Regions from separate parts of the Bradyrhizobium sp. WBOS08 genome, predicted to be linked through region 2. Evidence: predicted binding sites of a transcription regulator. Region 2 holds the regulator's gene; each other region holds the start of a gene.
The links. Region 2 encodes PhoB, which activates phosphate uptake and scavenging genes when phosphate is short. Its sites were predicted from a motif close to TGTCATNNANCTGTCAT; they were not measured.

Region 1 (3,275 bases), 2.5 Mb from region 2:
CGCACCACCAGCTCGACCTGCACGCCCGCCTGCGAGGCCTCGTACAGCGCGTCGATGATGTCGGGGTCGACCAGCGCATTCATCTTCATCCAGACCGCGCCGTGCCGGCCGTGCCGCGCATGCGCGGTCTCGCCCTGGATGTGCTCGATGATGCGCTTGCGCAGAGTGAGCGGCGACACCGCCATTTTTTCCAGATCGCTCGGCGCGGCGTAGCCGGTGATGAAATTGAACACGCGGGCGGCATCGCGGCCGATGGTCGGATCGGAGGTGAAGTAGGAGAGGTCGGTGTAGATGCGCGCGGTGACCGGGTGATAATTGCCGGTGCCGGTATGAACATAGGTGGTGAGGCTGCCGCCCTCGCGGCGCACCACCATCGAGAGCTTCGCGTGCGTCTTCAGCTCGAGGAAGCCGTAGACGACCTGCACGCCGGCGCGTTCGAGGTCGCGGGCCCAGCGGATGTTGGCTTCCTCGTCGAAGCGCGCCTTCAGCTCGATCAGTGCCGTGACGGACTTGCCGGCCTCGGCGGCTTCGGCGAGCGCGCGCACGATCGGCGAGTTGTTGGAGGTGCGGTAGAGCGTCTGCTTGATCGCGACGACGTCGGGATCGCGCGCGGCCTGCTGCAGGAACTGCACCACGACGTCGAAGGATTCGTAGGGGTGATGGACGACGAGGTCCTTTTGCCGGATCGCGGCAAAGATGTCGCCGCCGTGCTCGCGCACGCGCTCGGGGTGGCGCGGCACGTAAGGGGTGAATTCGAGATCGGGGCGGTCGAGGCGGGTGAGCTGCGAGAGCTCGTTCATCGCCTGCACGCCGTCGACCAGGAAGACCTCGTCGTCGGCGGCCGAGAGCGCGTGCTGAACGAAGCTGCGCAGCTGCTCCGGCATCTTGGCGTCGATCTCGAGCCGGATCACCGACCCGCGGCGGCGGCGCTTCAGCGCCGTCTCGAACAGGCGGACGAGGTCTTCCGCCTCTTCCTCGATTTCGAGCTCGGAGTCGCGGATGATCCGGAAGGCGCCCTGGCCGTGCACATTGTAGCCGGGGAACAGGCGGTTGATGAACAGGCCGGTTGCCTGTTCCAGCGAGATCAGCCGGACGATCTTGCTCTCGGCCGGCAGGCGGATGAAGCGGTCGATCTTGCCGGGCATGCGGATCAGGGCGTTCATCTGTCTGCCGTCGGCGGCGCGCGTGAGCTGGAGCGCGATGGTGAAGCCGAGGCTCGGAATGAACGGGAAGGGGTGGGCAGGATCGATCGCCAGCGGCGTCAGCAGCGGGAACACGTTGTTGAGGAAGTAGTCTTCGATCCAGGTCCGTTCCGCCTTGGTGACGTCCTTGCCGTCGACCAGCACGATGCCGACGTCGGCCAGCGTGCCGCGCAGGTCGCGCCAGATCGCCTGCTGGTCGGAGGCAAGTTCGGACACGGTGCGGTTGATCAGCGCGAGCTGCTCGGATGGCGTCAGGCCGTCGGGGCTGCGTTCGGCAATGCCCTCGCGCACCTGGGCCTTGATACCGGCGACGCGGACCATGAAGAATTCGTCGAGGTTATTTGCCGAAATTGACAGGAATCGCACCCGCTCCAGCACGGGGTGGCTGGAATTGACGGATTCCTCCAGGACGCGGCGGTTGAAATGCAGCCAGGACAGCTCGCGATTGATGAATCGTTCGGGACTGGCCGCAATCGCCGGCAGGCCCTCGGCTTCCGCGACTTTCTCTTTTGTTTCAACGGCTTGCGCAGAGTCCATCAGAAGTCGGTCCATCCTGTCTCGCCTCACTTTGCGATCTATGCGCAAAACCCGCGGGAGCATGTGTTACAGCGATGACGTTTCGATGACATTGATGTTCCGCGGCTTGGCGGCGTCAAGCGGGCTCCGCGGCTCCCGGGCGGGCGAGCCTCAGGCGTCCCGCAGCAGCTCGGCGGCCAGCGCCCGGGTCACGGGACGGCCGAGCCGCAGGGCCTCGCTGTCGAGCAGTTCCACGGCCTGGCGGGCGGCGGCCGAGGACCGCTCCAGGCGCGTGGCGAGATAGCCGACCACGCTCTCGTCCACATTGAGCTGGCGGTCGGCACAGAATTTCAAAATCAGACCGCGGAAGAGCTGGTCGTCCGGGGGCAGCAGCGTGACGACAGGCACGGCGCGCATGCGCGAGCGCAGGTCGCGAAGCTCGATCTCGAGCGCGGCCGGCACCTCGCGCCCGGTGAAGAGCACGTAGGCGCCGTCCTCGCGGGCAAGGTTCATCAGGTGGAAGAGGGCGCGTTCGTCGAAATCGCCCGCCCGGACATCCTCGACCACCAGGGCGCCGGTGGCGAGCGCGCCCGGAACGCCGGCGGCCGTCAGCACGTTGGCGGCAGCCGAGCGGGCGCCCGATATGTCGGCCCAGATCGCGGCGAGGTGGCTCTTGCCGCTGCCTTCGGGGCCGGCGAGCCACATGATCCGGTTCGGCCATTCCGGCCAGCTGTCAATCAGGGCCACGCCGGCCGCGTTGGCGGGCCCTTCGAGGAAATTGTCCCGGCTGAGGCTCTCCGCATGCGGAAGCGCAAACGCCAATTGTCGGGGATGGACGCGGCCTGCCACGCTTGCTTTGCTCCTGCCGGCGCGCCGGCCCGTTTGAAGAGAATGCGACTTGATGGAGCGGAATTGGCCTTTTGCGGGGCCGCTTCCGCTCTCGCCCGGTCCGCTCTCACTTGTCATCCGCTCTCACTTGGCCTCGATCGTGCTCATGTGCCGCAGCCACCCGACGAGATAGAGCGACACCGACGAGAGCGTGAAGACAGTGACGAGGCCCATCAGGATGATATCATAAGGAGCCGGCTTGAAGCCGAAGGCAAGCGCCGCCAGCACCAGCGCCGCGAACGCCACCTGTGCCACCGTGTTGAGCTTCGACACTTTCGACGGCTTCATCTCGACCGGCCGGTCGAACAGCCAGGATATGATCACGGCGGCGACGATCATGATGTCGCGCGAGACCACCAGGATCACGATCCAGCGCGGGATCGCGCCCCAGATGCCCAGCGCCATGTAGATCGAGACCAGCAGGGCCTTGTCCGCGAGCGGGTCGAGCAGGGCCCCAAGCTCGCTCGTCATGTTGAAACGCTTGGCCAGGAAGCCGTCCACGGCGTCGCTGATACCGGCGATCAGGAAGACGGCGAACGCGACCTCCATTTGGCTCGACACGATGGCCCAGACGATGATCGGGACCAGCATGATGCGGCCCAGCGTAATGATGTTCGGAATACTCACGAAAGCGCTTCCCGGCACCCGGTCTACCTCGAAATCCGGCCC
Region 2 (3,275 bases):
GGTCAAGGACAAGCTCAACGCCTCCGGCCTGTCGCTCTCCGGCGGCCAGCAGCAGCGCCTCTGCATCGCCCGCACCGTCGCGGTGCGGCCCGAGGTGATCCTGTTCGACGAGCCCTGCTCGGCGCTCGACCCGATCTCGACCGCCAAGGTCGAGGAGCTGATCCAGGAATTGTCCGAGAACTACACGATCGCGATCGTCACCCACAACATGCAGCAGGCGGCGCGCGTCTCCGACAAGACCGCCTTCATGTATCTCGGCGAGCTGATCGAGTTCGACGACACCAGCAAGATCTTCACGTCGCCGACCGACCGGCGGACGCAGGACTACATCACCGGCCGGTTCGGCTGAGGAGACGCGACATGGGTACCGAACATACCGCAAAGGCCTTCGACACCGACCTCCAGGAGCTCACGCGCCTGGTCGCAGAGATGGGCGGCATTGCCGAGCGCATGATCGTCGATTCCGTCGACGCGCTGATTCGCCGCGACGTCGCGCTCGGCCAGCGCGTCGTCGCCATCGACGCCGATCTCGACGCGCTGCAAAAGCGCATCGAGGAGCGCGCCGTGCTCACCATCGCCCGCCGCCAGCCGATGGCGGTGGACCTGCGCGAGATCGTCGGCGCCATGCGCGTCGCGACCGACCTCGAGCGCATCGGCGACCTCGCCAAGAACATGGGCAAGCGCGTCGCCGCGCTGGAGACCGACTTCCATCCGCTCAAGCTGTTCCGCGGCCTGGAGCACATGACCGACCTGGTGCAGCAGCAGGTCAAGAGCGTGCTCGATGCCTATGCCGCGCACGATCTGCCGGCGGCGATGGCGGTGTGGAAGGGCGACGAGGAGGTCGACGCGATCTGCACCTCGCTGTTCCGCGAGCTCCTGACCTACATGATGGAGGATCCGCGCAACATCTCGTTCTGCATCCATCTGATGTTCTGCGCCAAGAACATCGAGCGCATCGGCGACCACGCCACCAACATCGCCGAGACCGTGTTCTACATGATCGAGGGCCAGGCGATCACCGACAAGCGGCCGAAGGGCGACATGACCAATTTCGCCACGACGATCCCGAATACCTGAAGACCTCAAGGAGCGACGACACCATGGGCGCACGCATTATGGTGGTTGAGGACGAGGAAGCTCTCACCGAGCTTCTGCGTTACAACCTCGAAGGCGACGGCTATGACGTCGAGACGGTGATGCGCGGCGACGACGCCGACACCCGCCTCAAGGAACACATTCCCGATCTGATCGTGCTCGACTGGATGCTGCCGGGCCTCTCCGGCATCGAGCTGTGCCGGCGCCTGCGCACCCGGCCCGAGACCAAGCAGCTGCCGATCATCATGCTCACCGCGCGCGGCGAGGAGAGCGAGAGGGTGCGCGGCCTTGCGACCGGCGCCGACGACTACATCGTCAAGCCGTTCTCGGTGCCGGAGCTCTTGGCGCGCGTGAAGGGCCTGCTCAGGCGCGCCAGCCCCGAGCGGCTCGCGACCGTGCTGGCCTATGGCGACATCGAGCTCGATCGCGACAAGCGCCGCGTCGCGCGCTCCGGTCGCCCGATCGATCTCGGCCCGACCGAATATCGCCTGCTGGAGTTCTTCCTGGAGCATCCCGGCCGGGTGTTCTCGCGCGAGCAGCTGCTCGACAGCGTCTGGGGCCGCGACATCTACATCGACGAGCGCACCGTCGACGTTCATATCGGCCGCCTGCGCAAACTGCTCAATCTCGGCCGCGAGCAGGACCCGATCCGCACCGTCCGCGGCGCCGGCTACGCCCTGGATGATCGCTTCGCGAAGGCGGAGCAGACGTAAGGCTCCAGCGAGAGCTGGTTTGGCGAGCTCAGCCGTAATCCCGGGGCGCGCGCAGCGCGAGCCCGGGATCCATAACCACAGGACGTGATTTCGCGAAGACTCGGGGTGACCATCTCGCGCAACGATTGCGTCCTGTGGTTATGGATCCCCGCGTTCGCGGGGATGACACCGAGTTGGTTGAGGCGCCGTCGTGTGACGGCTGCGGTCTTGATCAGCTAATTCCGCGCAGCTCAGCGCGTGGGCTTCGGTGCCGCGCGGCGCCGATCCGCCGCCGGCTGATACGCCACGCGCGAGTGCTGGGCGCAATAGGGCAGGCCGGACAGGGCCTTGCCGCCGCAGAAGAAGAAATCCGGGCTGGAGGGATCGCCGACCGGCCAGTGGCAGGTCGCCTCGTTCAATTCGAGCAGCGACAGCCGCTGGCTCATCGGCACCACGTTGTCGTAGGTGACGGGTTCGGCCTCGACCTCGACCTCGAAGGCCTGCGCCAGCGCGGTGTTGCCGCGCGCGATGGGGCGGGTCACCCGCATCATGTGCTGGGCGGGACGCGCCTTGCGCGGCCGGGGCGCGGCCGACGAAGGGCTCTTGGCGCGGCCGGACAGACCGAGCCTGTGCACTTTGCCGATCACGGCATTGCGGGTCACATTGCCGAGCTCTGCTGCGATCTGGCTGGCCGACAATCCGGCCTCCCAGAGCTTCTTCAGCTGCTCGACGCGATCGTCGGACCAGGTCAAAACCGTCATTGCACCCTTTCCCTCGCCGCGCGGCTGCCATCCTGGCGGTCCGTGCGGCGAATGCCTAAGCCTCGAAAAACCCGTGCCGCTCGAATCCCTTAGGGCTCGCCGGGCGCGCAACTGACGCCCGAACGTTTACGCCGGTACATGAGGACTCTTGGGATCAGAACTGCCGCACGAGATGTCGTATCTGACAAGCCAAACGCTACAATATGGCGTGACTCACGCGCAAGAGTCCGCCGACTCGCTTCCACATGTTCCGTGGTGAAAAACCCGCAAAATCGCCACCGCAAGACTACGGAATCCGCGTTTCATCACCGTTTCCCGGGGCTTCCGGGCGGCATTGACACCCGTTTCACCAGGCCTAAGATAGTCGCGCGTGCCGCCCTTAAAAGGCGGCACGTTTCGTTTCCGGGCCGGTCCATGGTGCGTTGCCCAATGCACGCCCCACACCGTCCGCAACATCAAGTGGCCGTCATGACTAACAGCGCAGCCCCGCATTTGCTCCCCGTTTTCGCCAGGGCCAACCTCGGTTTCGAACGCGGCGAAGGCTGCTGGCTGATCGCGACCAATGGCGATCGCTATCTCGATTTCACCTCGGGCGTCGCCGTCAATGCGCTCGGCCATTGCCACCCGCATCTGATTAAGGCGTTGCAGGAGCAGGCCACGAAGCTGTGGCACATGTCGAACCTGTTCCAGAGCCCGGACGGCGAGAAGCTCGCCGCGCGCCTGTGCC
Region 3 (3,275 bases), 2.4 Mb from region 2:
AGGATGCGGAAGGCGCGATCGACCGCGAACGGCGTCGAGCGCACCGAGGCCCAGGACACGATCGCGACCAGCATCATCGCGAGCAGGAAGCCGACCAGCGGCGACAGCACGATCGCCAGCACCGTCTTGGACAATCCAGTCCACACCGCAGCCGAGATCCCGGCCTTGGCCATGCCGCCGCCGACGAGCCCGCCGATCAGCGCGTGCGAGGACGAGGACGGGATGCCGAGCGCCCAGGTCACCAGGTTCCAGACGATGGCGCCGACCAGCGCGGCGAAGATCACCTGGGGATCGACGATCGCGGGATCGATGATGCCGGTGCCGATGGTCTGGGCGACGTGCAGCCCGAACACCATGAAGGCGATGAAGTTGAAGAACGCGGCCCAGAACACTGCGAATTGCGGCCGCAGCACGCGGGTGGAGACGATGGTGGCGATCGAATTGGCGGCGTCGTGCAGGCCGTTCAGGAAGTCGAACAGCAGCGCGACGGCGATCAAGCCGACCAGGATGGGAAGACCCAACGCTGCATCCACGGCGAGGCCCTACTTAAAGCTTGCGCATGATCTGAGCGGAAAACCGCTGCACACTTTTCCGGATCATGCGCTATACCTGCTCGATGACGATGCTGTTGATCTCGTTCGCGACGTCGTCGAAACGATCGGCCACCTTCTCCAGGTGGTCGTAGATCTCGACGCCGACGATGAAGTCCATCGCATTGCCGTCGCGGTGCTTAAGGAACAGCTCCTTCAGCCCGATGTCGTGGAGATCGTCGACGCGGCCCTCCAGCTTGCCCAGCTCTTCCGTGATCGCGGTGAGCATGGCCACGTTCGGGCCGATCGATTGCATCAGCGGCAGGGCACGGCCGACCAGATTGGCGCATTCGATCAGAAGCCCGCCGATCTCGCGCATCGGCGGCTCGAAAGTGCGGACCTCGAACAGCATCACGGCCTTGGCGGTCTGCTGCATCTGGTCGATGGCGTCGTCCAGCGAGGTGATCAGGTTCTTGATGTCGCCGCGGTCGAACGGGGTGATAAAGGTGCGGCGCACCGCCGTCAGCACCTCGCGGGTGATGTTGTCGGCGTCGTTCTCGAACTGGTTGACGCGCTGGCAATAGACCGGTGTCTCCTCGCCCCCGTTGAGCATGCCCTGGAGCGCGATCGAGCCCTGGATCACCGTCTGGGCATGTCGGTCGAACAGGTCGAAGAACCGTTCTTCCTTGGGCAGGAAAGCACGAAACCATCGCATCATGGGGAGTGGCTACCGGTTGGAAAATGGCACGGCCCGAGGGGCCGTCATCGAACTGTCATAAACCATTTTCGCGCCGCGCGCGTGTCATCTCACGCCCGCGGAGCCGGATCATCCACCGCTTTCACGCGGCAAGTAAATTGACCTTAAATCAATTACTTAGAGCGATCTGCGGAAGTAATGCGCGATTTCACCGACGACGCCGCGGCGGAAGGTGAGCACGCAGACCACGAAGATCGCGCCCTGGATCACCGTCACCCACTGGCCGAAACCCGCCAGATATTGCTGCATGGCGATGATGACGAAGGCGCCGACCACGGGGCCGAAGATGGTGCCGAGGCCGCCGACTAGCGTCATCAGCACGACCTCGCCCGACATCGTCCAGTGCACGTCAGTGAGCGAGGCGTTCTGCGCCACGAACACTTTCAGCGAGCCGGCAAAGCCGGCCAGCGTGCCCGAAAGCACGAAGGCCAGGAACTTGTACTGGTCGGTCCGGTAGCCGAGCGAGATCGCCCGCGGCTCGTTCTCGCGGATCGCCTTCAGCACCTCCCCGAACGGCGAGTTGATGATGCGGAAGATCAGGAGGAAGCCGGCGAGGAACCCGGCCAGCACGACGTAATACAGCACCGTCGGCTTCGACAGATCGAAGATGCCGAACATGTGTCCCTGCGGGATACCCTGGATGCCGTCCTCACCGTGGGTGAACGGGGCCTGGAGGTAGATGAAGTACAAGAGCTGCGACAGCGCCAGCGTGATCATCGAGAAGTAGATGCCCTGGCGGCGGATCGAGATGTAGCCCGTGATGAGCGAGAGCACGAACGCCGCGGCGATGCCGACGAGGATGCCGAGTTCGGGCGGCAAGGCCCACACTTTCAGCGCATGCGCGCTGCAATAGCCGGCGGTGCCCAGGAACATCGCGTGGCCGAAAGACAGCAGGCCGCCATAGCCGATCAAGAGGTTGAAGGCACAGGCAAGCAGCGCAAAGCACAGCGCCTGCATGACGAAGAACGGGTAGACGCCCGTGAACGGCACCGTCGCGAGCAGCAGCGCCATCACCACGAAAACGATCATCTCGTCGCGCATCGCGCGAGGGGTCACCGGCAGCGTGTCGTCCGTCAGGGTTGTCATATCAGGCCGCCCTTCCCGTCAATCCCGTTGGCTTCACCAAGAGCACCAGCACCATCAGCACGAACACGACGGTGTTGGAGGCCTCGGGGTAGAAATATTTGGTCAGACCCTCGATCACCCCGAGCGCGAAGCCGGTGATGATGGAGCCCATGATCGATCCCATGCCGCCGATCACGACCACCGCGAACACGACGATGATGAGGTCGGCGCCCATCAGCGGCCGCACCTGGTTGATCGGCGCCGAGAGCACGCCGGCGAGCGCGGCAAGGCCCACGCCGAGACCGTAAGTGAGCGTGATCATGCGCGGCACGTTGATGCCGAAGGCGCGCACCAGAGTCGGATTCTCAGTGGCGGCGCGCAAATATGCGCCGAGCTGGGTCTTCTCGATCAGGAACCAGGTCGCGAGGCACACGACCAGCGAGAACACGACCACCCAGCCGCGGTAGATCGGCAGGAACATGAAGCCGAGATTCATGCCGCCCCTGAGCTGGTCCGGAATGGCGTAAGGCAGGCCGGACGAGCCGAAATAGTTCTGGAACACGCCCTGCACGATCAGCGCGATGCCGAAGGTCAGGAGCAGGCCGTAGAGATGATCGAGCCCGGTCAGCCATTGCAGCATGGTCCGCTCGAGGATCATGCCGAAGATGCCGACGATGATGGGCGCAAGCAGCAGCGCCCACCAATAATTGATGCCGCCGAGATTCAGCAGGAAATAGGCGACGAAGGCGCCCATCATGTAGAGCGCGCCATGGGCGAAATTGATGATGTTGAGCATGCCGAAGATCACGGCAAGCCCGAGACTGAGCAGCGCGTAGAACGAGCCGTTGATCAGTCCCACCAGTAGCTGAGCGTATAGAGCCTGCATCGATCAATCTCGTACCCGGTCGCGTTATGCCAATTCA

Region 1: DCM80_RS26160 (RNA degradosome polyphosphate kinase) is a predicted target of PhoB. The motif match lies at 1,814-1,830, and genes of this name have one in related genera.
Region 3: DCM80_RS25770 (DUF47 domain-containing protein) is a predicted target of PhoB. The motif match lies at 1,291-1,307, and genes of this name have one in related genera.

The regions. Positions count from the first base shown of each region.
Region 1 is NZ_CP028988.1:5,575,037-5,578,311, forward strand. Features, by position in the region: gene DCM80_RS26160 (RNA degradosome polyphosphate kinase) at 1-1,739, opposite strand, end outside; gene DCM80_RS26165 (DnaA ATPase domain-containing protein) at 1,890-2,567, opposite strand; gene DCM80_RS26170 (CDP-alcohol phosphatidyltransferase family protein) at 2,691-3,233, opposite strand.
Region 2 is NZ_CP028988.1:3,049,858-3,053,132, forward strand. Features, by position in the region: gene pstB (phosphate ABC transporter ATP-binding protein PstB) at 1-349, shown strand, start outside; gene phoU (phosphate signaling complex protein PhoU) at 361-1,077, shown strand; gene phoB (phosphate regulon transcriptional regulator PhoB) at 1,101-1,808, shown strand; gene DCM80_RS14520 (GcrA family cell cycle regulator) at 2,039-2,548, opposite strand; gene DCM80_RS14525 (aspartate aminotransferase family protein) at 3,017-3,275, shown strand, end outside.
Region 3 is NZ_CP028988.1:5,490,048-5,493,322, reverse strand. Features, by position in the region: gene DCM80_RS25775 (inorganic phosphate transporter) at 1-533, opposite strand, end outside; gene DCM80_RS25770 (DUF47 domain-containing protein) at 604-1,248, opposite strand; gene DCM80_RS25765 (branched-chain amino acid ABC transporter permease) at 1,405-2,373, opposite strand; gene DCM80_RS25760 (branched-chain amino acid ABC transporter permease) at 2,375-3,238, opposite strand.